DNA from 4 places in the Streptomyces sp. NPDC085931 genome. Region 1 is predicted to be linked to each of the others. Evidence: riboswitches for the same ligand, from Rfam matches in the RefSeq annotation. Region 1 holds a riboswitch; each other region holds the start of a gene.
What was found. A riboswitch is a leader RNA that binds a small molecule or an ion and turns the genes downstream of it on or off. The one in region 1 is predicted to bind cyclic di-AMP.
Positions count from the first base shown of each region.

Region 2: another riboswitch for cyclic di-AMP. It lies ahead of ACIGAN_RS03025 (M23 family metallopeptidase); the one in region 1 lies ahead of ACIGAN_RS32070 (M23 family metallopeptidase).
Region 3: another riboswitch for cyclic di-AMP. It lies ahead of ACIGAN_RS17705 (transglycosylase family protein); the one in region 1 lies ahead of ACIGAN_RS32070 (M23 family metallopeptidase).
Region 4: another riboswitch for cyclic di-AMP. It lies ahead of ACIGAN_RS33825 (C40 family peptidase); the one in region 1 lies ahead of ACIGAN_RS32070 (M23 family metallopeptidase).

Region 1 is NZ_JBITSK010000020.1:19,954-26,946, forward strand. It holds gene trmB (tRNA (guanosine(46)-N7)-methyltransferase TrmB) at 1-261, shown strand, start outside; gene ACIGAN_RS32065 (PrsW family intramembrane metalloprotease) at 338-1,714, shown strand; gene ACIGAN_RS32070 (M23 family metallopeptidase) at 1,808-2,836, opposite strand; cyclic di-AMP (ydaO/yuaA leader) riboswitch at 2,848-3,004, opposite strand; tRNA gene ACIGAN_RS32075 (tRNA-Met) at 3,294-3,367, opposite strand; gene ACIGAN_RS32080 (dihydrofolate reductase family protein) at 3,430-4,560, opposite strand; gene ACIGAN_RS32085 (MarR family winged helix-turn-helix transcriptional regulator) at 4,636-5,151, shown strand; gene ribA (GTP cyclohydrolase II) at 5,289-5,930, shown strand; partial or broken gene ACIGAN_RS32095 (MarR family winged helix-turn-helix transcriptional regulator) at 6,030-6,521, shown strand; gene ACIGAN_RS32100 (RNA polymerase sigma factor SigF) at 6,982-6,993, opposite strand, start outside.
Region 2 is NZ_JBITSK010000001.1:711,426-718,418, forward strand. It holds gene ACIGAN_RS03010 (bifunctional acetate--CoA ligase family protein/GNAT family N-acetyltransferase) at 1-2,437, opposite strand, end outside; gene ACIGAN_RS03015 (HPr family phosphocarrier protein) at 2,611-2,892, shown strand; gene ACIGAN_RS03020 (GntR family transcriptional regulator) at 3,066-3,761, opposite strand; gene ACIGAN_RS03025 (M23 family metallopeptidase) at 3,957-4,745, opposite strand; cyclic di-AMP (ydaO/yuaA leader) riboswitch at 4,758-4,921, opposite strand; gene ACIGAN_RS03030 (M16 family metallopeptidase) at 5,114-6,502, opposite strand; gene ACIGAN_RS03035 (M16 family metallopeptidase) at 6,499-6,993, opposite strand, start outside.
Region 3 is NZ_JBITSK010000007.1:413,060-420,052, forward strand. It holds gene ACIGAN_RS17695 (cytochrome P450) at 1-608, shown strand, start outside; gene ACIGAN_RS17700 (transglycosylase family protein) at 752-1,744, shown strand; cyclic di-AMP (ydaO/yuaA leader) riboswitch at 1,973-2,139, shown strand; gene ACIGAN_RS17705 (transglycosylase family protein) at 2,144-2,845, shown strand; gene eno (phosphopyruvate hydratase) at 3,098-4,378, shown strand; gene ACIGAN_RS17715 (FtsB family cell division protein) at 4,489-4,965, shown strand; gene ACIGAN_RS17720 (DUF501 domain-containing protein) at 5,019-5,549, shown strand; gene ACIGAN_RS17725 (Ppx/GppA phosphatase family protein) at 5,546-6,487, shown strand; gene ACIGAN_RS17730 (NAD(P)/FAD-dependent oxidoreductase) at 6,909-6,993, shown strand, end outside.
Region 4 is NZ_JBITSK010000023.1:44,090-51,082, reverse strand. It holds gene ACIGAN_RS33835 (M23 family metallopeptidase) at 1-549, shown strand, start outside; gene pcrA (DNA helicase PcrA) at 692-3,169, opposite strand; cyclic di-AMP (ydaO/yuaA leader) riboswitch at 3,483-3,655, shown strand; gene ACIGAN_RS33825 (C40 family peptidase) at 3,663-4,838, shown strand; gene ACIGAN_RS33820 (hypothetical protein) at 4,916-5,860, shown strand; gene ACIGAN_RS33815 (hypothetical protein) at 5,838-6,191, opposite strand; gene ACIGAN_RS33810 (C40 family peptidase) at 6,614-6,993, shown strand, end outside.

The DNA of each region.
Region 1 (6,993 bases):
TCCCTCGCCGCGACCCGCCTCAGGCCGGGCGCGATCCTGCACTGCGCCACGGACTGGGAGGAGTACGCCGAACAGATGCTCGACGTACTCACGGCACACCCCGACTTCGAGAACACGCAGGCGGACGGTGGCTTCGCACCGCGTCCCGACTTCCGGCCGCTGACCCGTTTCGAGGGCCAGGGACTGGACAAGGGACATGTCGTGAACGACCTCCTCTTCCGCCGCGTACCACACGCGGACCAGTCCCCCGCCGGCGTCTGACCGCACGCACCGCACCACACCGCCCTGGCACCTCTCCGCCTGCGGACAGCGCCCCTCCGTCGTTAGGGTCAATGCCGTGGCCTCCTGCCCCCCACATCCGTCGTACCCCAGCGCTCCCACCGACGGCGCCCCCACCGCCGGCCCGCTGCGGCACGCCCACTGGTGGCAGCGCCCCTGGGTGCGCTACGGCGCCCCCACCACGCTCCTGGCGATATCCGGCCTGGTCATCCTCGCCCTGGTGCGCGAGGAGACCGGCACGGAGGGCTTCCTGGTCGGACTCGGCCTGGCGCTCCTGCCCGTGCCGCTGCTCATCGCCTCGTTCCGCTGGCTGGACCGCGTCGAACCGGGCCCCTGGCGCAACCTGGTGTTCTCCTTCGCCTGGGGCGCCTGCGCGGCGGCGCTGATAGCGATCGTCGCCAACAGCTTCGCCACGAGATGGATAGCGACGGCGACCGCGGACCCGTCCAGCGCGGACACGCTGGGGTCGACCGTGATAGCGCCGGTCGTCGAGGAGACGGCCAAGGCGGCGGCCGTTCTCCTGGTCTTCCTCTTCCGCCGCCGCGACTTCACCGGCATCGTCGACGGCGTGGTCATAGCCGGTGTCACCGCGACCGGCTTCGCCTTCACGGAGAACATCCTCTACCTGGGCACCGCCTTCGGCACCGACCAGCTCACCGGCGGCAGCGGCATCGCCTCCGTCACGGCGGCGACCTTCTTCGTCCGCATCATCATGTCGCCGTTCGCGCACCCGCTCTTCACGGTCCTGACCGGCATCGGCTTCGGCGCCGCCGCGCTCGCGGCGGACCGGCAGCGCCTGCGCCGCGCCGCCTTCCCGCTCGCCGGACTGCTGCTGGCGATGGGCATGCACGCGATGTGGAACGGCTCGTCGACGTTCGGCGAGTACGGGTTCTTCGCCGTGTACGCGGCGTTCATGGTGCCGATCTTCGGGCTGCTGACGTGGCTGGTGATCTGGACCCGGCAGCGGGAGCTGCGCACCGTACGGACGGAGCTGCCCGCGTACGCGGCCGCGGGCTGGCTGACCCCGGCCGAGCCGTACGCGCTCGGTTCGATGCGGGCCCGCCGGATCGCCCGCCAGTACGCCCGCCGGCACGCCGGGAAGGCGGCGGCACGGGAGGTGGCGCGGTACGAGGCGTACGCGACGTCGCTCGCCTTCCTGCGCCACCGGGCCCGCCGCGGCCGCGCCGGGCCCGACTTCGCCGTACGGGAGATGGAACTGCTCGGCGAACTGTGGCGCCGCCGGGAGGCGGCCCGCCCGGCCCTGGACCACGCGGCCCGGATCACGGCCCCGCCGGCGCCGGTCACGCGCCCGCCCTGGCCGGTCCCCGGCGCGTACGGCCGTCCCACCGGCTACGGCTACGGCCACCCGGCCGCCCACGCCCCTCAGCCCGCGCGGCACGCGGCGTACCCGGCGTACAACCCCTACCGGTCCTGACGTCCGGCACCCGCCCGGCACGGAACGACCGGCAGCCCTGACGTCGGGGGGTCGTCGTCAGGGCTGCCGGTGCTTCTTACGGGCGTTCGCCGCTCAGGGGTTGAGTCCCTTGTCCCGCAGCCAGGCCATCGGGTCGATGCCGCTGCTGGAGCCGGCCGCGTGGACCTCGAGGTGCAGATGCGCCCCCGTGACGTTGCCGGTGGCGCCGACACGGCCGATCACGTCGCCCGTGCTGACCTTCTGGCCGACGCTGACGCCGATGGACGACTGGTGCGCGTACCAGATCTCCGTGCCGTCATCGAGGGTGAGGACGGTCTTGTAGCCGTACGAGCCGTTCCAGCCGGCCTCGGTGATGGTGCCGCTGTGGACCGCCTTGATCGGCGTGCCCGTGGGGGCGGCGAAGTCGAGTCCGGTGTGATAGCCGGAGGACCAGTAGGCGCCGGCCTGGCCGAAGGACGAGGTGATCGTGTACGAGGAGGTCGGCAGCGTGTACTGCTTGGCGAGGGCGGCGAGCCGCTCGGCCTCGGCCTTCTTGCGGGCCTCTTCCTCGGCCTTCCGCTTGGCCTCGGCGGCCTTGGCCTTGGCCTCCTTCTCCGCCTTCGCGACGGCCTCGGCGGCGGCCTTCTCGGCGGCGGCCGCGGCCTCCTCGGCGGCCTTGGTCTCGATCTGCTCCTGCTGGTGCTCGACCTGGGCCATGATCCGGGCACGCAGGGCCTCGCCGGCGTTGGCACCGCCCTCGTCGGTGTCCGCGGCGGCCGTCGCGAGATCGCTGAGCGGGGTGGCGGAGCCTTCGGGGGTGTCGTCGTCCGAGATGAGGGAACCCACCGAGGGAAGGTCCGGCACGGAGATCGACACCGGCGGCTTGCCGGTCTGGGCGCTGGCCATGCCGCCGGCGCCCACGGCGGCTATGACGCCGACGCCCAGGACGGTGGAGCTGCGGGCGAGCCCTCCGCCGCGCTGCTTGGTGACGCGATGCCGGCCACGGACGGGGCGGATGGACTCCGCGGTGGGGTTCCACTCCTGGAACGGGCCCTCGTCGGTGCGCTGACCGCCGTAGAAGACTTCGGTGTCGCGCTGGTCCGTCGCGAACGGGGCCGCGGGGGCAGGCCGGTTGGACGCCACGTAGGCGTACTCCTTTCCTTCCTTCTCGCCTACCGGGTTAGCTGACGGGTTCGGAGCAGGAAGGTCTCCTACGCGCGTATACCGGCCGTGCTTCCACGGCGGCATCCGCTCGATTCACCCCAAGTGGTGGTTCCCCGGTTCCCTTTCGGGATTCGGCGCGTGCGCACGGAGCCGCCTTCTGTGACGGCTGGGACGACCGCGCTGCGTTATCGAACGTTAATGGAGGCGCGGTGTGTATTCCAGCGATTCCGCTTGATCATTAACCTTTTTCGCACGGACGTACCTGCCATGACCGGCTTAAATCGGGCGAGTTGGCCGCCTCTCAAGCCGCAAACGGTTTTTGACAGTGTGTCAGTTGTTATGCGGAGCGGGAGGGTTCGCTCACTGTGCGTAAGGGCCGGATCGGGGAAAGCACCGAGGGCCGGAACCCTTTCGGATTCCGGCCCTCGGCCTTCAGTAGCGGGGACAGGATTTGAACCTGCGACCTCTGGGTTATGAGCCCAGCGAGCTACCGAGCTGCTCCACCCCGCGTCGTTGTGATTCCAGTGTACGCCATGCGCAGGACAGCTCGTGCCACACCCGTCCCCGAGGGCTCAGGGCAGCAGGTGGCGGTTGGGTTTCCGGGCCCGCTCCGCGTGTTCCGGCAGGACGACGACGTCGGCACCGGCGGCGGCCAGGACCCCGCTGCCGTCGGCCGCCGCCACGAAGGTGTCCGGCTCGCCCCAGGCCGTGACCACCCGGCGCACGCCCGCATCGAGGATCAGCCGGACGCAGGGCGTGGGCCGGGAGGCGCGGCGGGCGCAGGGCTCCAGGCTGCTGTAGACCGTCGCGCCGGCGAGCCGCGGGTCGGCCGGGTCGATCCTGGCCAGGGCCGCCTCCTCGGCGTGCACGACCGGGTCGCCCCCCTCGCGGGAGTGGCCGCGGGCCAGCTCCGTGCCGTCGGCCGCGACCACCACCGCGCCCACGCTGAACGCCGTGTCCGAGGGCGGGCAGCGCTCCGCCAGCTCGCAGGCCAGGGCCAGCCAGTGGTGGTCGGCGGCGACGGGCAGGGCGCCGGTGCCCGGGGCGGTGGGCGCGTAGCGCATGAGGACGACGTCCTCGATCCGTCGTGTCTCCAGCAGCCGGAGCCGGCCGCCCTGGTAGCCGCCGGGGCCGAAGAGGCGAGGGGAGCGGGGGTCGCCCACGAACAACGGGGCGAGGACCAGCTGGAGTTCGTCGGCGAGTCCCTGGGTGAGCAGCTGGGTGTGGATCAGGCCGCCGCCCTCGACCATGAGGCGCCGCACACCGCGGACGTCGTGCAGGTGGGTGAGGAGTCGGCGCCAGTCCAGGTCCGCGCCGAGCGGGACGACGTCGGCGGCGATGCCCAGGGCGCGGGCGCGTTCGGCGCCGGCGTCGGTCGTGTACAGGACCTTCTCACCGCCCGTGTGCCAGAACCGGGCGTCCGGGTCGAGGTCGCCCGAGCCGCTGACGGTGACCTTCAGCGGGTACTCGGGCCGGCCGGCGGCCACCCGGGCGGAGCGGCGTTCGGGCGAGTTCACCAGCAGCCGGGGGTTGTCGGCGCGGATGGTGCCGGCGCCGACCAGGATCGCGTCGACGGACGCGCGGACCTCGTCGACCCGGTCGAAGTCGGCCGGGCTGGACAGCAGCAGGCGTTCGGGACCGGTGTCGTCCAGGTAGCCGTCGAGGGAGACGGCGGCGGACAGCAGGACGTACGGGTGGGGCATCGGCGCTCCGCGGCTGGTCGGGACGGCGGACGGACGGACCTTGGTTCAAGTTTGAAACAAACCTACACTGGCGGTATGACGACTCGCTGGCTCACCCCCGAGGAGCAGCGCGCCTGGCGCGCCTACATCGCCGCTTCGCTGCTCCTGGAGGACGCGATCGACCGGCAGCTCCAGCAGGACGCCGGCATGCCCCACCTTTACTACTCCATCCTGTCGGTCCTGTCGGAGGCCCCGGAACGGCGGCTGCGGATGACCGAGCTCGCCGAGCGGCTGAAGATCACGCGCAGCCGGCTGACGTACGCGGTGACGCGCCTGGAGAAGGACGGCATGCTGCGGCGCGAGGCGTGCCGGTACGACAAGCGGGGCAGCGTCGCGGCGCTGACCGACGAGGGGTTCGCCGTGCTGGAGCGGGCGGCGCCCGGGCACGTCGAGACCGTGCGCGGCTCCCTGTTCGACCGGCTCAGCGCGGAGCAGGTCGGGCAACTGGAGGAGATCTCCACCGCGATCGTGCGGGGGCTCCAGGAGGACGGGTCCCGCTCGGTCGCGGACGACCTGCCGTGGCGGCGGAGGTCCTCGACGGCCTGTTCGTGACGCGCGCCACAGGAGCCGTCGGTCCGTTGCTTCAAAGTTCAAGCACGAGTAGGGTTCCGGTCGTGGGTCTGTTTCAAATCTGAAGCAACCCGGCAGACGGCTGTGCAGCCGAACAGGAACGGAACCCGGAGGCCCGCGTGCCCGACACCCCCAGCGTCCTCGCCACCCCCCGCTCCCGCGTCCGGGTCCCGCTGCGCTTCCACGACGGCTACGAGGCCGACGCCGAGCTGGTCACCTTCCACGGCCTGGCCGACGGCCAGGAGCACGTGGCCGTCGTCCTGGGCGAGCCCGGCCCGGTGCCGCTCGTGCGGCTGCACTCCGAGTGCCTGACCGGGGACGTGTTCGGCTCGGCCCGCTGCGACTGCGGCCCGCAGCTGCGCGAGGCCGTCGAGCGCATCGCCGAGCGCGGCGGCGTGCTCCTCTACCTGCGCCAGGAGGGCCGGGGCATCGGCCTCTACAACAAGCTGGACGCCTACGCCCTGCAGGACCAGGGCCTGGACACCTACGAGGCGAACGCGGCACTGGGGCTGCCCGAGGACGCCCGCGACTACACGGCCGCGGCGCAGATGCTGCGGGCCCTCGGCATCGGCCGGCTGGACTTGCTGTCCAACAACCCCGACAAGGCGGCCCAGTTGCGCGCCCTGGGCGTCGACGTCCGCGACCGGGTCCCGACGGGGGTCTTCACCACCGCGCACAACGTCCGCTACCTGCGCGCCAAGGTCCTCCAGACGCAGCACACGCTGCCGCTCGCGGCACTGACGGAGCTGAGCGCCGGCTGAGCCACCCGGGTCCGATCCGGCGCCGAACGGGACTGCTTGCCCTACGGCTCTTCGGGTACAGCCTTTGAATGAGGGCGACCTCCGCAGTACCCGGAGCTTATGGAAAGTGACCGTTTTGTGACCGATCTCGACGGCCCCGGAGACCACCGGGCGAGGGGACGGGGTGATGGCCCGGAGGCCGTCGCGGCACAGATCGCCGATGCCGTGGAGAGCCTGACGGCCTTGTGGGCCATCGCCGCCCAGGAAGCGTCCCTGCGGCTGTCCCCGCACCAGCTGCGGGCGCTGCGCACTCTGCAGGCCGCTCCGGGCCTGAACCTCACGTCCCTGGCCGACCGGCTCGACATCGGCCTTCCCACGGCCAGCCGCCTCTGCGACCGCCTGGCGGCGGCCGGCCTCCTGGAACGCGCCCCGCATCCGGGCACCCGGCGCGAGGTGCAACTCCGGCTCACCGCCCACGGCCGGCACGTCCTGCGCGAGGTCGCCGCCCGCCGCACCCGGGCCCTGACCACGGCGCTGGAGGCGATGCAGCCGGCGGAGCGGGCGGCGCTCAGGCGGGGCCTGCGCGGATTCCTCACCGCCCGGCGCACCGCGCTGCCCCGCGTGGGCGGCACGGACGCCACGGCAGGCACGCACGGCATGGACGCCACGCAAGACCCGGAGGACACGCACGGCACGGAGGGCACGCGCGGCACGGAGGGCACGCGGCGCACCGACGGCGCGAATGGCACCGCAGGCGCGGATGGCACGTTCACCGGCAAGGGCATCGATGGCACGCAAGGCCGCGAGGGCACGGACGACACCCATGGCACAGAGGGCACCGCAAACCTGTACGGCTCGCAAGGCAGGAACGGCGCGGAAGACACCGCAGGCCCGGACGGCCCGCACGGCACCGACGGTACGGGCGGCATCGCAGGCCTGGACGGCCCGGGCGGGCCGGGCGGCGGCGACGGTGGTGACGTCGCGCGTGGTACGGACCGGTCGCGTGGACACCAGTGAGCGCGGGACGCGACCGTCGGGCGGGGCGCCCCGCGCTCACCGCGGGCTCATGACCTCAGCCGGTCGC
Region 2 (6,993 bases), on a different contig from region 1:
CGTCCACGCCGCGCGGCGCCATCCGCTGCACCACGGGGCGCAGCTCGTCCGGCGCGCCGAACAGCTCCGTCAATTCGGCGTAGGACCGGCGCAGTTGCTCCTCGTCCGCGAGGTCGAGGCGGACGCCGCCCAGGTCGGCGCGGTGCCTCAGGTGCGGGGCGGTGGCCTTCAGGGCCACCGGGTAGCCGAGGGCGCGGGCGGCCTGTGCGGCGGCGTCCGCGGTCGGGGCCGGCAGGGCGCGGTGGACGTGGACGCCGTAGTGGCCGAGCAGGTCGCAGGTGGCGTCCGTGCCGAGCGTGAGTCCCTGGCCGCGCGCGAGCAGCCCGTCGATCAGGGCGGCGGCACCCTTGACGTCGATGTCGTCGTACTCGGGCACCTTGCCGGGGTCGGCGGCGTCGCGCCGCCACCGGGCGTACGCGAAGGCTTGGCCGAGGGCGCGGACCGCGCGTTCCGCGGCGGGGTAGGCGGGGATCAGGTGGGCGCCCTCGGGGGCCTCGGCGGGGGGCCGTGCCGTGGCGGACGCCGGGTCGAAGGCCGGCGGCGCGGGCCTGTCCGCCTCGGACTGGGGTGCCGTGCTCGCCGCGGCCGACAGGGCCTCGGCGAGGCCGCCGAGCTCCACGTGGACGACCAGGACCGGCTTGGCCGGTGCGGCGGCCGCCGCCGAGCGCAGGGCCTGGGCGAGGGCCGCGTCCGCGACCGAGCCCTCCCCCACCGCCGGGATGGCCGTGACGACCACCGCGTCGCAGCGGTCGTCGGCCAGGGCGCGGGACAGGGCGGCGTGGAAGTCCTCGGCGGAGGCGGCCGTGGTCAGGTCCTGCGGCGGGTGCGGCCGCAGTCCTTCGGCGAGGCAGGCGTCGTAGGTGAGCAGGCCGAGCGACTCCGAGTTGCCGAGGATCGCCACCCGGGGTCCGGCGGGCAGGGGCTGGCGGGCGAGGAGCAGGCCGGCGTCCACCAGCTCGGTGATCGTGTCGACCCGGATCACCCCGGCCTGCCGCAGCAGGGCCGAGACGGTCGCGTGCGGCAGCCGCGTCGCCCGTACGGCGTGCCCCTGGGGAGCCGCTCCGTGCCGGGCGCCCTGGACCACGACCAGCGGCTTCGCCGCGGCGGTGCGGCGGGCGAGGCGGGTGAACTTGCGGGGGTTGCCGATGGACTCCAGGTACATGAGGACGACGTCGGTGTCCGGGTCCTCGTACCAGTACTGCAGGACGTCGTTGCCGGAGACGTCGGCGCGGTTGCCCGAGGAGACGAAGGTGGAGACGCCGGTGACGCCCGTGACGCCGCCGCCGCGCCGGTGCAGCCGGGACAGCAGCGCGACGCCGATGGCCCCGGACTGGGCGAACAGGCCGATGCGGCCCGGGCGCGGCACCTCGGGGGCGAGGGAGGCGTTGAGCCGCACCCGGGGGGAGGTGTTGATGATGCCGAAGGCGTTCGGGCCGATGATGCGCATGCCGTACGTGCGCGCCTGCCGGACGAGGGCGCGCTGGCGTTCGCGCCCCTCGGGGCCGCTCTCGGCGTATCCGGCGGAGACGACGACGAGTCCTTGCACGCCGTGTTCGCCGCACTCGGCGACCACCTCGGGGACCTGCTCGGCCGGCACGGCGACGACCGCGAGGTCCACGGGTCCGTCGATGTCCCGCACGGAGCGGTGGGCGGGCACCCCGTCGAGCTCCTTCCGCTCCTCGGGCAGGGCCCGGTTCACGGCGTACAGCCGGCCCGTGAAGCCGGCGTCCCGGATGTTGCCCAGGACGCTGCGGCCCACCCCGCCCGGGGTGCGTCCGGCGCCGATGACGGCGACCGAGCCGGGGGCGAGCAGCCGCTGCACGGACCGGGCCTCGGCGCGGTGCTCGCGCGCGTACTGCACGGCGAGGGAGCGGTCGGTGGGCTCCAGGTCGAACTCCAGGCGGACCACGCCGTCCTCGAAGCTGCGCTTCTGGGTGTACCCGGCGTCCGTGAACACCTTGATCATCTTGGTGTTGGCGGGCAGCACCTCGGCGGCGAAGCGGCGGATGCCGCGTTCCCGGGCGACGGCGGCGATGTGTTCGAGCAGGGCGGAGGCGACGCCGCGGCCCTGGTGGGCGTCCTGCACCAGGAAGGCGACCTCGGCCTCGTCGGCGGGGGCGGACGCGGGCGTTCCGTCGGGGCCGATCCGGTCGTAGCGTACGGTGGCGATGAACTCGCCGCCGACCGTGGCCGCGAGTCCCACCCGGTCCACAAAGTCGTGGTGCGTGAAGCGGTGGACGTCCTTGGCGGACAGGCGAGGGTACGGCGCGAAGAAGCGGTAGTACTTCGACTCGTCGGAGACCTGCTCGTAGAAGCTGACCAGACGCTCGGCGTCATCGACGGTGATGGGCCGGACGCGCGCGGTGCCCCCGTCGCGCAGCACCACGTCGGCTTCCCAGTGGGCGGGATACTCGTGCCGGTCCGGCGAGGTCTGCATGGGCCCCAGAGTACGGCTAGCGCCTGACAACGGCGCGAGGCAGGCTGTGGAGGGCGTTCGTCGGGTCGAGGCCGCGATCCGACGGCACCGCGGGGCGGGACGACAGGTCCGCCCCGGGCTTCACGTATGGGAAACTGGTCTAGACAACCCTGAACAGCGAAGGGCAGCATCACATGGCTGAGCGCCGCGTCAACGTCGGCTGGGCCGAGGGCCTCCACGCCCGCCCCGCCTCCATCTTCGTCCGAGCCGCCACGGCCGCAGGCGTCCCGGTGACGATCGCCAAGGCAGACGGCAACCCCGTCAACGCGGCCTCCATGCTCGCCGTCCTGGGCCTCGGCGCCCAGGGAGGCGAGGAGATCGTCCTCGCCTCCGACGCCGAGGGCGCGGACGCCGCCCTGGACCGGCTGGCGAAGCTGGTCTCCGAGGGCCTCGAGGAGCTTCCCGAGACCGTCTGAGTCGTTCCGGCGGTTTTCACGGGTGAAGCCGCGCCGGCCTTTGAGGCCGGCGCGGCTTCGCTCATTTCCGGGGACCCGGGCGCCTCGAATTCAAAACGGCTCACCGGATCACCGGAAAAGGGCAGCAGAATAAATCCCCCGCGGAACTCCACTCTTTGTATACGGCTTCCGTGTTAATGCCGCGGGCTCGCCGTGTTTACGGGATGTTGCGGGTTCCTCACACGCTCGACGCGCTCCCGCGGGGCGAGCGGGCGCAGCCGGTGCGCGGACGTCGCGCGCTCGGCGTGCAGCGCCGTGACCGCCCGCGCGCGCTCGCTGTCGCCGCGCGCCACCGCGTCCACGATCGCGCCGTGCTCGGTCCAGGACTCCACCGGATCGGCCGGCACCTCCACCGCGTACATCCAGGCGATCTTGTGGCGCAGCTGGGCGAGCATCGCGATCAGGGCGGGGCTGCCGGAGGCCTGGGCCAGCGTCTCGTGGAACCAGCCGCCCAGGGAGCGCAGGTCGTCGCTGGTGCCCCGGCGGGCGCGCTCCTGGCCCAGCCGGACCAGGCCGCGCAGGACCTTCAGATGGGCCTCGGTGCGGCGCTGGGCGGCCCGGGCGGCGCCGAGCGGCTCCAGCAGCGCGCGCATCTCCAGCAGGTCGGCCGCCTCCTGCTCGGTGGGCTCGGCCACGCACGCGCCCGCGTGCCGCCGGGTCACCACGAAGCCCTCGGCCTCCAGCGTGCGCAGGGCCTCCCGGACGGGGACGCGCGAGACGCCGTAGCGGCGCGCGAGGAGTTCCTCGGTGAGCCGGCTGCCGCGCTCGTGGACACCCGCGACGATGTCGTCCCGGATGGCCGTGCACACCGAGTGCGCGGGAATACGCATGACCCGACCTCCGCTTAATCCCCGTGAAACGTCGACGAGTGACGTGTGTTCCGTGACTCTATTGCAATCAGCCGGAATTTCCGACGGGAGCCCGGAATCCATGGATATTTTTTGGACAGGGGCGTCTGGGGGGCGGGAATACCGAAAGGCCCCGGCTCGGTGAGCCGGGGCCTTTCGGGCGCTGAGCGGGTGGCGTCAGAGGTTCACGCCGTGCGAGCGGAGGTAGGCGAGGGGGTCGATGTCCGAGCCGTACTCGGGGCTCGTGCGCGCCTCGAAGTGCAGGTGCGGGCCGGTCACGTTGCCGGTCGCGCCGGACAGGCCGATCTGCTGGCCGGGGGTGACCTGCTGGCCCACCGAGACGCCGACGGACGACAGGTGGCCGTACTGGGTGTACGTGCCGTCGTTCATCTTGATCACGACCTGGTTGCCGTAGGCGCCGCCCCAGCCGGCCTCGACGACCGTGCCCGCGCCGACGGCGTGGACGGAGGTGCCGGTGGCGGCGTGGAAGTCGATGCCGGTGTGGCTGCCGGAGGACCAGACGGCGCCGCCGGCCTTGTAGCCGGTGGAGACGTAGGAGCCCGGGATCGGGGACACGAAGCTGTTGAGGCGCTTGCGCTCGGCCTCGCGGGCGGCGCGCTCCTTGGCCTCGCGGGCCTTCTCGGCGGCCTCCTTGGCCTTCTTCGCCGCCTCGGCGGCGCGCTCGCGCGCGGCCTCCTCGGCCTTCTTCACGGCGGCGGCCTCCTCGGCCGCCAGCTTCTGCGCGACGGCCTGCGCGTCGATCTGCTGGGCCACCGTGTCGCCCATGGTGATGACGGGGGTGAGGCCGGTCTGCTCGACGGCGGGCTCATCGGCGGCGAAGGCCGGGGCGGCGACGGTGCCGATCACACCGGTGGTGGCGAGCGCCGCGACGCCCGCCGCGCGGGCCGTGCCGCGCTGGATCCTGCTGGGACGGCGATGCTTGCCGGTGGCGCGCGTGAACGCCATGAAGTGGCTGGTCCTTTCCTTCCCTCTCGCCTACCGGGTTAGCTGACGGGTTCGGAGCAGGAAGGTCTCCTACGGACCCCCTCGCGGCTCGCGCGGGCGTCCGATTCACCCCAGGGACTGCGTGGGTCCCCGGCTCCCCTGGCTCGCGCCGTACGGGGACTCGGCGATGACTGTCCGGTGCCGCGGGTGCGGCGCACTGCCTGACGAACAGCCCGGACGAAGCTAAACGGGGCCACTTTCAATTCCCAAACGGATCCGGGCTTTTGTAGCGCATCCCACAGGGCAGACAGGCAACTCCCGCCCCAATTCGGGCATAAAGGAGCCCTGGTGCCTTGGAAGGCAACCAGGGCTCCGTGGCGCGTGTGCCGCTACTCGGCGGCCACGACCGTGACCGCGCCGATGCCCAGGGCCTCCACCGGGGCCTTGATCTGCGCCGCGTCGCCCACCAGGACGGTCACCAGACGGTCCACGGGGAAGGCGCTGACGACCGCCGCCGTGGCCTCCACCGTGCCCGTCGCGGCGAGCCGGCGGTACAGCGTGGCCTGGTAGTCGTCGGGCAGGTGCTGCTCGACCTGGTCGGCCAGCGTGCTCGCGACGGCCGCGGCGGTCTCGTACTTCAGCGGCGCCACTCCGACCAGGTTCTGCACGGCGACGTCCCGCTCGGCGTCGGTCAGCCCCTCGGCGGCGAGGGTGCGCAGCACCGTCCGCAAGTCCTGCAGGGCCGGGCCGGTGTTGGGCGTGTCCACGGACCCGCTGATGGCGAGCATCGAGGCACCGGTGCCGTCGGGCGCGGAGCGCAGCACCTGGGCGAAGGACCGCACGCCGTAGGTGTAGCCCTTCTCCTCGCGCAGGACGCGGTCCAGGCGGGAGGTGAGGGTGCCGCCGAGGCAGTACGTGCCGAGCACCTGCGCGGGCCAGACGCGGTCGTGCCGGTCCGGGCCGATCCGGCCGATCAGCAGCTGCGTCTGGACGGCGCCCGGGCGGTCCACGATGACCACCCGGCCGGTGTCGTCGGCGGTCACCGGCGGCACGGGGCGCGGCTCGGCCGAGGAGCCGGTCCAGGAGCCCAGGGTGTCGCCGAGCAGGGCGTCCAGGTCGATGCCCGTGAGGTCGCCGACCACCACGGCCGTGGCCGTGGCGGGGCGGACGTGCTTCTCGTAGAAGGCGCGCACGGCCGCGGAGTCGATCGCGGCTACCGTCTCCTCGGTGCCCTGCCGGGGCCGCGACATGCGCGAGCCCGCCGGGAACAACTCCTTGGACAGCTCCTTGGCGGCCCGGCGGGAGGGGTTGGCCAGCTCGTGCGGGATCTCGTCGAGGCGGTTGCGGACCAGCCGTTCGACCTCGCTGTCCGCGAACGCGGGCGCCCGGAGGGCGTCGGCGATCAGACCGAGTCCCTTGGCGAGCCGGGAGGCCGGGACCTCCAGGCTGATCCGGACGCCGGGGTGGTCGGCGTGCGCGTCGAGGGTGGCGCCGGCCCGCTCCAGCTCGGCGGCGAACTCCTCGGCGGAGTGCTTGTCGGTGCCTTCCGAGAAGGCCCGCGCCATGATCGTGGCCACGCCGTCGAGGCCGGCCGGCTCGGCCTCCAGGGGGGCGTCCAGCAGCACCTCCACGGCGACGACCTGCTGACCGGGGCGGTGGCAGCGCAGCACCGTCAGGCCGTTGTCGAGCGTGCCGCGCTCGGGGGCGGGGAAGGCCCAGGGGCGCGCCTCGCCCGCCTGCGGCCGGGGGTGGAAGTCCATCGTGGCGAGCTCGGTCACTTGGCCGCCTCCTCGTTCTCGTCGCCGGCCGCTGCCGCGGCGTCCCCGGCGGTGTCGGCGTCGTCGGTCTCGTCAGCGGTCTCGTCGGCGACGGGCTCGTAGACGAGCACCGCGCGGTTGTCGGGGCGCAGGCGGGCCTTGGCGACCTCCTGGACCTCCTCCGCCGTGACCTCCAGGACACGCTGCACGGCGGTCAGCGCCAGCTGCGGGTCGCCGAACAGCACGGCGTACCGGCACAGTTCGTCGGCGCGGCCGGCGACCGTACCGAGCCGGTCCAGCCACTCGCGCTCCAGCTGGGCCTGGGCGCGCTCCATCTCCTCGGCCGTGGGGCCCTCCTCGGCGAACCGGGCGAGCTCCTCGTCGATGGCGGCCTCGATGACCGGCACCTCCACGTCGCCGGACGTCTTCACGTCCAGCCAGCCCAGTGAGGGCGCCCCGGCGAGCCGCAGCAGGCCGAAGCCCGCCGCGACGGCCGTACGGTCGCGCCGCAC
Region 3 (6,993 bases), on a different contig from region 1:
TCATCTCCGGCCTCATCCGCGCCTCCGACCACGGCGAGCACCTCACCGAGAACGAGGCGGCGGCCATGGCCTTCATCCTGCTGTTCGCCGGTTTCGAGACGACGGTCAACCTCATCGGCAACGGCACCTACGCCCTGCTCACCCACCCCGAGCAGCGCGCCCGCCTGCAGGCCTCCCTCGCCGCCGGGGAGAGCGGCCTGCTGGAGACCGGAGTGGAGGAACTGCTGCGCTACGACGGCCCGGTCGAGCTCGCCACCTGGCGGTTCGCCACGCAGCCGCTCACCATCGGCGGGCAGCGGATCGACGCGGGCGACCCGGTCCTGGTCGTCCTGGCCGCCGCGGACCGGGACCCGGAGCGGTTCGCCGACCCGGACGTGCTCGACCTGTCCCGCTGCGACAACCAGCACCTCGGTTACGGCCACGGCATCCACTACTGCCTCGGCGCCCCGCTCGCCCGCCTGGAGGGCCAGACCGCCCTCGCCACCCTCCTCACGCGCCTGCCGGACCTCCGCCTCGCGGCGGACCCGGCGGAGCTGCGGTGGCGCGGCGGGCTCATCATGCGCGGGCTGCGCACCCTGCCGGTGGAATTCACCCCGAGCGCAAAGTGACACGCCCTCAACTCTGTGATCTTCACGTGATCTGCGCGGCATGAACTTGTGACAAGTGATCGTGTGCCGATACGTTCACCCATCAGCGCGGCCGGGGACTCCCGGGCCGCGTGGGTCACTGCTGTCTCGCGAAAGGTATCCGCATGCTCTCCGGGAACGGTCGGCACCGCCGCCCCCGCCAGGCTCCGGCACTCCTCGTTGCGGCCGGAGTGACCGGCTCCGCCATCGCGATCCCGCTCCTCGGGGCCTCCGGTGCCAGCGCGGCCGACGGCACGACCTGGGACCGGGTCGCGGACTGCGAGACGGGTGGTGCCTGGAGTCAGAACAGCGGCAACGGCTACTACGGCGGCCTCGCCCTCTCCCAGGAGGACTGGGAGAACTACGGCGGTCTGGATTACGCGCCGAGTGCCGATCTCGCCAGCCGCTCCCAGCAGATATCCGTGGCGGAGAGAATCCTCGCCGACCAGGGGGTCGGCGCGTGGCGCACCTGCGGGCTGCTCTCGGGCCTCGAGCAGGGCGCGTCGGGGGAGTCCGGCAAGTCCGGTTCGCCCGATGAGTCCGCTCCGGTGGACTCGTCCGGCCTGCTCGACTCGCCGGGATCCGAGTCCTCCGCTTCTTCCTCGCCTTCGGAGTCCCCGGAGTCCCCGTCGCCTTCCCCGTCCGCATCACAGTCGCCTGACGGCTCGTCGACTGCTCGGGACGATTCCGCCAAGTCCGACAAGTCGCCCGACTCCCGTCCCTCCGGCCGGGCGTCCGACGGCTCGCCCTCGGCCACGCCCGAGGGGGAAGCGTCCGGCAACTCCCGGACGGCGGGCGAGGCTTCGGACCGCGCGGACCGCGGCTCCGGCCGTCACCGGGGTCCCAGCGCCGAGGAGAGCGCCGAAGTCGCGGGCGGCCACGAGAGCGGTTCCTCGGGCCGGCACGCCTCACGCGGCGACGCGGGTGCCGGCGAGGCGTCCGAAGGTGCCTACATCGTCGGCGTCGGCGACAGCTCCTGGTCCATCGCCGACTCCCTCAACGCGGGCGGCGGATGGCAGGAGTCGGCCACCGGGGACGAGAAGGCCGCCGACGGCGCCGCGGACCTCGTTCAGCCCGGTCAGACGCTCACCGCGGAGGGCGAAGCGGACGAGCGGTAGCCCATCGGGCAGTGCGGAAACGAGGGTCGAAGTCACCGCGAAACCGGGTGAGTTAGCGTCATGTTTCGCGCCGTATGTCCCGTATAAGTGCGGTGAGAGATAGATCTCAGAAGCCCTGATCGTCTTTGAAATTCCGCCGATCATCTGTCTACGGTCGTGACCGCTCGTCAATGCGAGCCCCGGCTGCCGCAACGCCGAATCCTGCCAGCGGCCGCACGGGAACAGTCGTCGCGTCAAGCGCCGTAGGCAGGAGCGGGGGACCCAAGGTAGGTGCCCGACCGGCCGGTTGCGCCGGAAGGGCTTGGGGTGGAGCCGCGTCCCGTGAGGGGCGTGGCCGGGCAACTCAACCGGCCCGAACCCGACAGCTCACCTCGCAGGCGTCGGTGAGGGGATCTCTCCATGCTGTTTTCCGGCAAGGGCACGCACCGCCGTCCGTCCAAGGCCACTCGCGCCATCGCCATCGCCGGTGTCACCGGTGCCGCCGTCGCCGCCCCGCTGATGGCGGCCGGCAACGCCTCCGCCGCCACCGCCTCCGAGTGGGACGCCGTCGCCCAGTGCGAGTCCGGCGGCAACTGGTCCATCAACACCGGCAACGGCTACTACGGCGGTCTGCAGTTCTCCGCCTCCACCTGGGCCGGCTACGGCGGCACGAAGTACGCCTCCACCGCTGACCAGGCCACCAAGGCCCAGCAGATCGAGATCGCCGAGAAGGTGCTCGCGAGCCAGGGCAAGGGCGCCTGGCCGGTCTGCGGCAAGGGCCTGTCGAGCGCCGGCTACACCGGCGGCGGCTCCACCGACTCCGGCAGCTCCGCGCAGAGCCAGAGCCAGAGCCAGCAGAGCACCGAGACCCGCGAGACCCAGCAGCAGCCGGCCTCCCGCTCCGACGAGCGCCCGGCCGCGAAGAAGACCGTCACCACCCCGACCGGCAAGAAGGTCAAGAAGGGCGACGGCGAGTACAAGGTCGTCAAGGGCGACACCCTGAGCTCGATCGCGGCCGAGGAGAAGGTCAAGGGCGGCTGGGAGAAGCTCTTCAAGCTGAACAAGGACATCGTCGAGGACGCCAACCTCATCTACCCGGGCCAGCAGCTGCACCTGAAGTAAGCAGCCGGTCCACCCCGTCCCCACGGGCTCCCCGTCCCGATGCGTCGTCCCCCGTACGCACCGGGACGGGGTTTTTCGGCAATCGGCTTTGTTCCGTTCGGAAACAATTTACTCTCGGTTCTGTCCATGGGGTGGGCGACCCGGTGGCCGATCGCCCGGAGCCGGTTAGGCTCATGTCGCGAGCCACCACGGCCCGCACCCCGCCGGGTCCACGCGACCCGCGTCACCGCGTCACATAAGAAGGAGATGCTCGTGCCGTCCATCGACGTCGTCGTAGCCCGGGAAATCCTGGACTCCCGAGGCAACCCCACGGTCGAGGTCGAGGTCGGCCTCGACGACGGCAGCACCGGCCGTGCCGCCGTCCCGTCCGGCGCCTCCACGGGCGCCTTCGAGGCCATCGAGCTCCGCGACGGCGACTCGAACCGCTACCTCGGCAAGGGTGTGGAGAAGGCCGTCCTCGCGGTCATCGAGCAGATCGGCCCGGAGCTGGTCGGTTACGACGCCACCGAGCAGCGCCTGATCGACCAGGCGATGTTCGACCTGGACGCCACCGACAACAAGGGCTCCCTCGGCGCCAACGCCATCCTCGGCGTCTCGCTCGCCGTGGCCCACGCCGCCTCCGAGGCCAGCGACCTGCCGCTGTTCCGCTACCTGGGCGGCCCGAACGCGCACCTGCTGCCGGTGCCGATGATGAACATCCTGAACGGCGGCTCGCACGCCGACTCCAACGTGGACATCCAGGAGTTCATGATCGCCCCGATCGGCGCGGAGTCCTTCTCCGAGGCCCTGCGCTGGGGCGCCGAGGTCTACCACACGCTGAAGAAGGTCCTGAAGAGCAAGGGCCTGGCCACCGGCCTCGGCGACGAGGGCGGCTTCGCCCCGAACCTCGGCTCCAACCGCGAGGCCCTCGACCTCATCCTCGAGGCCGTCAAGGAAGCCGGCTACACCCCCGGCGAGCAGATCGCCCTGGCGCTCGACGTCGCCGCCTCCGAGTTCTACAAGGACGGCGTCTACACCTTCGAGGGCAAGGAGCGCTCGGCGGCCGAGATGACCGAGTACTACGCGGAGCTCGTCGACGCGTACCCGCTCGTCTCCATCGAGGACCCGCTGTTCGAGGACGACTGGGAGGGCTGGAAGACCATCACCGACAAGCTCGGTGACAAGGTCCAGCTCGTCGGCGACGACCTGTTCGTCACCAACCCCGAGCGTCTCGCCCGCGGCATCGAGGAGGGCGCGGCCAACGCCCTGCTGGTCAAGGTCAACCAGATCGGCTCGCTGACCGAGACCCTGGACGCCGTCGAGCTGGCCCAGCGCAACGGCTTCAAGTGCATGATGTCCCACCGCTCCGGCGAGACCGAGGACGTCACCATCGCCGACCTGGCCGTCGCCACCAACTGCGGCCAGATCAAGACCGGCGCCCCGGCCCGCTCCGAGCGTGTCGCCAAGTACAACCAGCTGCTGCGCATCGAGGAGATCCTCGACGACGCGGCGGTGTACGCCGGCCGCAGCGCGTTCCCGCGCTTCAAGGGCTGAGCGCCGAAAGGCCCCCAAGAGGCAGCGTCGTACGTACGTCCCCGTACTCGGTCCCGTACCGTGTCCGGGGACGTACGCGCGTATGACGGTGCAGCGGGAGGCGGACAGACATGGCCGTGAAGGACCGGGACCGGTTCTCCACCGCGACCAGGATCCGGCTGCTCGGCGAGCAGACCGCGGCCCGGGTCTACCGGTCCCAGACCAAGCGGCAGGCCCGCCGCTCCCGGCTGACCGGCCGGGCCGCGCTGCTCGCCCTGGTGATGTGCTCGCTGATCGTGGCCCTGGCCTACCCGATGCGGCAGTACGTCTCCCAGCGCGCCGAGATCGAGGACCTGCGGCGCGAGCAGCAGCAGGCCCGGGAGCGCGTCGAACGCCTGCGCGACCTCAAGGCGCGGTGGCAGGACGACGCGTACGCCGAGCAGCAGATCCGCCGGCGGTTGCACTACGTCATGCCGGGGGAGACGGGCTTCATCGTGATCGACCCGCACGCGGCGAAGCAGTCGCGCACCGACCTCGGGGCGGCCGACCGCCCCTGGTACGCGAACGTCTGGGACGGGGTCGACAAGGCCGACGCCTCCGACCAGTGACCCGCCCCGGTTGTCCCGCAGAACTCCCAGAGAAAGACACCCTGAAGACAGTCATGGAAACGCCCCCGCCGACCACCCCGCGCACCGAGCCCACCGACGCGGACGTCGAGGCCTTCAAGCAGCAGCTCGGTCGGCCCCCGCGCGGCCTGCGGGCCATCGCGCACCGCTGCCCCTGCGGACAGCCCGACGTCGTCGAGACGGCCCCGCGGCTGCCGGACGGCACGCCGTTCCCCACGCTGTACTACCTGACGTGCCCGAAGGCCAACTCGGCCATCGGCACGCTGGAGGCGAACGGCGTGATGAAGGAGATGACCGAGCGCCTCGCCTCGGACCCGGAGCTGGCGGCGGCCTACCGGGCGGCGCACGAGGACTACGTCCAACGCCGCGACGCGATCGAGGAGCTGAAGAACTTCCCGAGCGCGGGCGGCATGCCGGACCGCGTGAAGTGCCTGCACGTGCTGGTGGCGCACTCGCTGGCCGCGGGCCCGGGTGTGAACCCGCTGGGCGACGAGGCGCTGGCCATGCTGCCGGAGTGGTGGCGCAAGGGCGCCTGTGTGACGAGTGCCGAGGAGGCCGCCCAGTGACCCGTGTCGCCGCCGTGGACTGCGGTACGAACTCCATCCGCCTCCTGGTCGCCGACGCCGACCCGGCCACCGGCGAGCTGGTCGACCTGGACCGCCGGATGACGATCGTCCGGCTCGGGCAGGGCGTCGACCGCACCGGCCGGCTCGCCCCCGAGGCGCTCCAGCGGACCTTCGCGGCGTGCCGCGAGTACGCCGGGATCGTCAAGGAGCACGGGGCGGAGCGGCTGCGGTTCGTGGCCACCTCCGCCTCCCGGGACGCCGAGAACCGGGACGAGTTCGTGCGCGGTGTGCTGGACATCCTGGGCGTCGAGCCGGAGGTGATCTCCGGGGACCAGGAGGCGGAGTTCTCCTTCACCGGCGCCACCAGGGAGCTGACGGGCCGGGACCACCTGGCCAGGCCCTACCTGGTGGTGGACATCGGCGGCGGCTCCACCGAGTTCGTCGTGGGCGACGACCGGGTCCGGGCGGCCCGCTCGGTGGACGTCGGCTGCGTGCGCATGACCGAGCGGCACCTGGTCCGGGACGGGGCGGTGAGTGACCCGCCGTCGGCGGAGCAGATCGCGGCGATGCGGGCCGACATCGAGGCCGCTCTCGACCTGGCCGAGGGGACGGTCCCGCTGCGCGAGGCGCGGACTTTGGTGGGCCTGGCCGGGTCCGTGACGACCGTGTCGGCGATCGCCCAGGAGCTGCCCGCGTACAACTCGGAGGCCATCCACCACTCGCGCGTGTCGCGGGAGCGGGTCCGCGAGATCACCGAGTGGCTGCTGCGCTCCACCCACGCCGAGCGCGCGGCCGTGCCCTCCATGCACCCGGGCCGGGTCGACGTGATCGGGGCGGGGGCCCTGGTCCTGCTGTCGATCATGGAGCGGATCGGCGCGGAGGAGGTCGTCGTGAGCGAGCACGACATCCTCGACGGCATCGCCTGGTCGGTGGCGTAGCCCGCTTCTGAGCAGGCATGGATCACGAATGAGCGTCTCCGGGGGGCCCGCGGGAACCCCCCGGCGACAGTCCGTCGGAAAAGTTCGTGAAGTTCTTCACAAGGAATTCGGCCCCTGCGGGCGATCGGAAGGGTCCCGTTGACCCGTCCGAGGGCCGAACTGCCCTTTGAACATGTTCAGAAGCATGGTATGGAGGGGGTCGGAGAGATCCCCGGATCGACGCCCCCGGAGGTTCTCACAGGGGCTCGCAGGACCCAGAGAGGCAGCTCACGCGGCATTGACAACGGCCGGCGGTGCACAAACGGTTCCGGTTGTCACCATGACGTGGATCACGCGGGCGGCGGAGGATAGCACACCCCTTGAACAACCTTGTGAAGGGGCGCACGAGGTACCCCCCTGAGGCGGGTGGATACTCGATGGCATGAGCACCACGGAGCGTCCCAGGATCCTCGTAGTAGGCGGTGGGTACGTAGGCCTGTACGCAGCTCGGCGCATCCTCAAGAAGA
Region 4 (6,993 bases), on a different contig from region 1:
CTCGACACCCAGTTGCAGAGCCTCGCCGCCGGGGCCGACGACTTCGCCGACCGGGCCAGCCGTACGCAGGAGCGCATCGACCTCAAGGCCCAGCAGGCCGCCGAGCGCAAGCGGGCGGCGGAGGAAGCGGCCCGCAAGGAGCGGCTGCGCCCGAAGTTCGCCCTGCCGGTCGCGCAGCACGGACTGAGCGCCTACTACGGCCAGTCCGGCATCAACTGGATGTCCCTGCACACCGGCATCGACTTCCCCGTCTCCTACGGCACGACGGTGATGGCCGCGACCGACGGCACCGTGCGCACCCAGTGGAACAGCGCGTACGGCAACATGATGATCGTGACCGCGAAGGACGGCACGGAGACGTGGTACTGCCACCTCTCCACGTACACGGTCGCCTCGGGGACGACCGTCAAGGCCGGGGACCCGATCGCGCGCTCCGGCAACTCCGGCAACTCGACCGGCCCGCACCTGCACTTCGAGGTGCGTCCCGCGGGCGGCTCGGCGATCGACCCCCTCTCGTGGCTGCGCAGCCACGGCGTCGACCCGACGTAAGGCCGCCCCGACCCCGCGGGCGCGTCACGCCGCCCCGGCCCCCAGCACCTGACGCAGCCCGCCCCCGCAAGCGGGGCGGGCAAACACGACGGCCCCCGCCGGGCGGACCGGCGAAGGCCGGCGACCCGCCCGGCTCACCGGACTACAGCTTCTCCACCGGCGCGTACCGCAGCAGCAGCCGCTTGGGTTTGGTGTCGCCGAAGTCGATCGTCGCCTCGGCGTTCGCGCCGGTTCCCTTGACCGCCACGACCGTCCCGAGACCGAACTGGTCGTGCGTGACCCGGTCCCCGACCGCCAGCCCCACCACCGGCTTCTCGGCCGTACGGCGGGTGGCGAAGCCGGACGCGCCCGAGGCGGACGAGCGCGAGCGGGACGACGACAGCGAGGCCGCGACGGCGGAGACGGGACCGGAGGACGCGGGGCCGGTGGCGCCCGTGCGCTTCCACTCCACGTGGGCCGGCGGGATCTCCTCCAGGAACCGGGAGGGCGGGTTGTACGAGGGCTGGCCCCAGGCGCTGCGCAGCGTGGAGCGGGTCAGGTAGAGCCGCTCCCGCGCGCGGGTGATGCCGACGTAGGCCAGGCGCCGCTCCTCCTCCAGTTCCTTGGTCTGGCCGAGGGCGCGCATGTGCGGGAAGACGCCGTCCTCCATGCCGGTGAGGAAGACGACCGGGAACTCCAGGCCCTTGGCGGTGTGCAGCGTCATGAGCGTGATGACGCCGTCGCCGTCCTCCTCGTCGGGGATCTGGTCGGAGTCGGCGACCAGCGCGACCTGTTCGAGGAAGTCGGCCAGCGTGCTCTGCTCGCCCTCGCCGCGTTCCTGCTCGAACTCCATGGCGACGGCGGCGAGTTCCTGGAGGTTCTCGATCCGGGTCTCGTCCTGCGGGTCGGTGGAGGCCTGCAGCTCGGCGAGGTAGCCGGTGCGCTCCAGGACGGCCTCCAGCACCGTGGCCGGTCCGGCGCCGGACTCGACGATCGTGCGGAGGTCCTCCATCAGCGTGTTGAACCGCTTGACGGCGTTGGTGGAGCGCGCGGCCATGCCGTAGGCCTCGTCGACGCGCTTGAGCGCCTGCGGGAAGCTGATCTTCTCGCGCTGGGCGAGGGCGTCGATCATCGCCTCGGCCCGGTCGCCGATGCCCCGCTTGGGGACGTTGAGGATCCGGCGCAGCGGCACCGAGTCCTCCGGGTTGGCCAGGACGCGCAGGTAGGCCAGGACGTCCCGGACCTCCTTGCGCTCGTAGAAGCGGACGCCGCCGACGACCTTGTAGGGCAGGCCGACGCGGATGAAGACCTCTTCGAAGACACGGGACTGGGCGTTGGTGCGGTAGAAGACCGCGACGTCGCCCGCCTTCGCCTCGCCGGCGTCCGTGAGGCGGTCTATCTCGTCGGCGACGAACTGGGCCTCGTCGTGCTCGGTGTCGGCGACGTAGCCGGTGATCAGCGCGCCCGCGCCCGCGTTGGTCCACAGGTTCTTGGGGCGGCGGGACTCGTTGCGCTCGATGACCGCGTTGGCGGCGCTGAGGATCGTCTGCGTGGAGCGGTAGTTCTGCTCCAGCAGGATCGTCGTCGCGTTCGGGTAGTCCTCCTCGAACTGGAGGATGTTGCGGATCGTCGCGCCGCGGAAGGCGTAGATCGACTGGTCGGCGTCGCCGACGACGCACAGCTCGGCGGGCGGGATCTCGGCCTCCGGCGGTACGTCCACGGGGTGCTCGGCGGTGCCGACCAGCTCGCGGACCAGGGCGTACTGCGCGTGGTTGGTGTCCTGGTACTCGTCGACCAGGACGTGCCGGAAGCGGCGGCGGTAGTGCTCGGCGACGTCCGGGAAGGCGCGCAGCAGGTTGACCGTGGTCATGATCAGGTCGTCGAAGTCCAGGGCGTTCGCCTCGCGCAGCCGCGACTGGTAGAGGGCGTAGGCCTGGGCGAGGGTCTTCTCGAAGCCGTCGGTGGCCTGGGCGGCGAAGTCCTCCTCGTCGATCAACTCGTTCTTCAGGTTGCTGATCTTGGCGCTGAACGACTTCGGCGGGAAGCGCTTGGGGTCGAGGTCCAGGTCGCGGCAGACCAGGGCCATCAGGCGCTTGGAGTCGGCGGCGTCGTAGATCGAGAAGGAGGACGTGAAGCCGAGCCGCTTGCTCTCGCGGCGGAGGATGCGCACGCAGGCGCTGTGGAACGTCATGACCCACATGGCGTTGGCGCGGGGGCCGACGAGCTGCTCGACGCGCTCCTTCATCTCGCCCGCGGCCTTGTTGGTGAAGGTGATCGCGAGGATCTGGCCGGGGTGGACGTCCCGCTCGGCGAGCAGGTGCGCGATGCGGTGCGTGAGCACGCGGGTCTTTCCGGAGCCGGCGCCGGCCACGATGAGCAGCGGGGAGCCGGAGTGCACGACGGCGGCGCGCTGGTTGTCGTTCAGCCCGTCCAGCAGCGCGGCGGAGTCGATCACGGGGCGGGGGGCGCCGTCCCGGTAGTGGGTGTCCCGGTCCGGCGGCACGTCGAACTTCCCGCCGAACAGATCGTCCGGGATCGACTCCGGAACGTGATCGTCCTCGGGCGGCGGCGGGGGCTCGTCCGCGGGGCCCCGCTGGGCCTGGAGACTCGCCAGGAAGTTGTCGTCAAAGAGGCTGCTCATCGCTCTCCGAGTCTAGGGCGCCCCACTGACAGCCCGCCGCCGCCCCGAGAACATCGCCCCGGAACCGGGCCTTCGTGCCCGGTCGCCGGGCCGCCGTCGCCGTCCGGAATGGCGTGATCACGCCGCGCGACACCGGGCCCGATTCGGGACGACTCAGGACCAATTACCCCCACTCCCTCACGCTCAGCGATGCTCCGACGTAAGGTCACGAAAATGTATCGGGCATATCACCCATCAACCTTCACAGGCGCCACACGAGTTGGCTACGGTGCGACCGGGCCGCATGACCCCCACCGGCGAACGTCGCCGGGCCGCGCGGCCTCCGCCGAGTCCGGTGTGCCGCAGCGGCAGCCGGAGCCGGGGACCCACCGAGAACCTGGGGTGAATCGGCCCGACTCCCTCCCCGGGAAGGCCGTAGGGCAACCCTTCCGAACCACCCGCCCGAACCCGACAGCTAACCCGGTAGGCGGAACCTTGGAAGGAGTCGCCTCCCTTGGCGTCGCACCGTAAGTCGCGTCCTTCGGGCACGCGCGTGGCAGGCATACGGACCCCCGCCCTCGCAACGGCGGCCCTCACCTCCGTCGCCCTGCTGTCCCAGTCGGCCAACGCCGCCCCCGAGGCCGACGGCAAGCCCAGCCTGGAGGAGGTCGAGAAGAAGGTCGACGACCTGTACCGCCAGGCCGAGTCGGCGACCGACAAGTACAACGCGGCCAAGGAGAAGACCGCGAAGCAGCGCAAGCGCGTCGGCACCCTCCTCGACGACGTCGCCGAGCGCACCGAGAAGCTCAACGAGGCCCGCCAGAAGCTCGGTTCCTTCGCCGCCGCCCAGTACCGCACCGGCGCCGCCGCACCGGACACCGCCACGTTCCTGCTCGCGGACACCCCGCAGGACTACGTCGACCAGTCCCAGCTGATGGACCGGATGACCGGCCGCCAGAAGGGCGCGGTCGACGACTACGTCACCCAGCAGTCCGAGACGATGCGCAAGCGCCAGGAGGCCACCGAGAGCCTGCGGACGCTCACCGCGTCGCAGAGCGATCTGAAGACGGCCAAGGCCACCGTCCAGCGCAAGCTCGCCGCCGCCCGCGACCTGCTGTCGCAGCTGACCGCCGAGGAGAAGGCGCGGCTCGCGGCGATCGAGCAGGAGAAGCGGGCGGAGGCCGCCCGCAGGGCCGCCGAGCTGGCCCGCGAGCAGGCCGCGCGGGACAAGGCCCGGGAAGAGGCCGCCCAGCGGCAGGACAGCGCCCCGTCGGGCACCGCCGCGGGCCCCGCCTCCCCGACGTCCCCGGTCCCGGCCGGCTCCTCGTACGCCACCAAGGCGGGCAAGGCGCTGGCCTTCGCCCGCGCCCAGATCGGCAAACCGTACGTGTGGGGCGCCGTCGGCCCCGGCTCCTACGACTGCTCCGGCCTCACCCAGGCCGCGTGGAAGGCCGCCGGGGTCACCCTCCCGCGCACGACCTACGACCAGGTCGACGCCGGCACCACCGTCCCGCTGTCCCGTGCCCAACCCGGTGACCTGGTGTTCTTCTACGACGACATCACCCACGTCGGCCTCTACATCGGCAACGGCATGATGATCCACGCCCCGAAGCCGGGCGCGTACGTGCGCGAGGAGTCGGTCTACTACGACGGCGAGTCGGCCGTCCACAGCGTGGTGCGGCCGGCCTGAGGGGTCCCGTGCGTTTTTGAGGGGCACGCGCGCGTGCCCCTCACCCAACCCGCGCGCCGCTCTCTAGCATCGGCGCTATGCCCGGCCCCTCCCGGTTCGCCACCTTGTGGGCGACCTACGCGCTGACCGCCGGCACCCTGTCGGCAGGTCTCGACTCGGCGGGGTACGGAGTCCTCTCCCGCATCGCCCTCGTCCCGGCCTGCGCGGCCTGGCTGGGGACCGTGGCGTACGTCGTGCTGCGACTGCCGCGGGCCGCGTGGCGGGCGCAGGCACCGGCCGCCCACACCTTCACCGCGGCCACCGCCCTGCTCGGCGCCGGTGTCTCGGCGGCCGGCCGGCAGACGCCCGCCGCGGCGCTGCTCGCGCTCGCGGCACTGCTCTGGACGCTGCTGCTCGCCGCCGGGGATCCGGGCCGCGGCGGGACCGTGTTCCTGCGCTGCGTGGCCACCCAGGGGCTCGCCGTGCTCGGCGCCACGCTCGCCGCGGCCGAGTCGGTGGCCTGGCCCGCCCACGCCGCCATGGTGCTGTTCTGGCTGGGGCTGATCCGGTACGGCTTCGCCCTGTTCCGCTTCGCCCCGCGCGAAGTGACCGACGGGCTCGGGGACCACTGGCTCGCGGGCGGCGCGCTCGCCGTCTCGGCACTGGCCGGGGCGCGGCTCCTCAGCGCCGGCAGCGGCCGCCTGTACGTGTGGAACGACGACGATCACACCGTCCTCAGCCGGGTCACCGTCGCCCTGCTGGTGCTCACCCTGGTGTGCTGGGTCGCCCTGCTCACCGCCGAGCTGATGTGGCCCCGGCACGGCTTCGACGTGCGCCGCTGGGCCGGTGTCTTCGGCGCGGCCGTGACGGCGGCCGCGACGCTGGCCGTCGCCGCCGCCCTGGACGCCCCCTGGCTCGACGCCGTCGGCCGGGCACTGCTGTGGCTCGCGGTGGCGCTGTGGCTGGCGTGCACCGCCCGGACGGCAGCGGCGGTCCGCGCCGGGTCAGGTCCCGCCGGGGTCAGGTCCACAGGACGGCGATGAAGACGTTCGCCGCCGTCAGCAGCCCGACCAGGCCGAACAGGCCCTTGTCCACCTTCTCGTCGTCCCGTTTCACGTAGACCAGGCCCAGGATCACGATCAGCAGGGCCAGCTTCACGCCGATCTTGATGTTGTTCACGGACTGGTCGTCGGCCTGGTTGAGCCCGACCAGGATCACCCCGGTGACCAGCATCGTCAGGGCGCCGTGCAGCATCGCGGGGGTGTAGCGGGCGGTGCCCCGGCCCATCGCCTTCAGCTGGGTGAGGAAGCCGCCCAGGAGCGCGGCGATGCCGATGATGTGCAGACCGACGAAGAGGTGGATGAGTACGTCCATGGGGCCGGAGCCTAATCAGGGGCCCCGGCGCCGCCGGACACCGGCCCACCGGTGCATATATGCGCCATAGCACCCGATCACCGTCACTCGCCCGGGAAATCCACGCATCGGTCATCACGCTGAGTCGAGTGGACGGCGCCCCGGAGGCTTCACGGTCACATACGGTCACCGCCGGTCCTCTCGAAACACTTCCGCGCACCCGCCCCCGGCCCCGCACGCCCAGGTTTAGCGTCCTCCACCAGGTGCCCGGCTCCCCACCGCCGCCCGGGCCAGGGGCGGCAGTCGGACACCACCGCCGAGAAGGTCCGGCGGCGGCCCGCTTCCCCTGTGCGGGCCGTCGCCGGACGCGCGCAGGCCGCTGTCCGCTCCCCCGACGGCCGTACGCACCCACCGGCGGTCGAGGAAAGGACGTGGCCGGAAGAGTGGCAGCGCACCGCAAGCCCCGACAGCGCTCGACAGGTGGCGGCACGGCCCGCACGGCCGCCACGATCGCCCTCGCGGGCGCGGCGACGGCGACGGGCTTCGACGGGACCGGACACGCCGAACCGCAGCTCACCCCCGGCCAGGTCAAGGCCGAGGTGGACCGGCTGTACCGGGAGGCGGAGGTCGCCACCGAGAAGTACAACGGCGCGAAGGAGAAGGCCGAGGCGGCCGGGCAGCGCCTGAAGGGACTCCAGGACCAGGCGGCCCGCAAGGAGGAACGGCTCAACACGGCCCGCGACGCCCTGGGCGCGGTCGCGTCGGCCCAGTACCGCGGCGGCGGCCTGGATCCCGCGCTGCAACTCGCCCTGTCCGACGACCC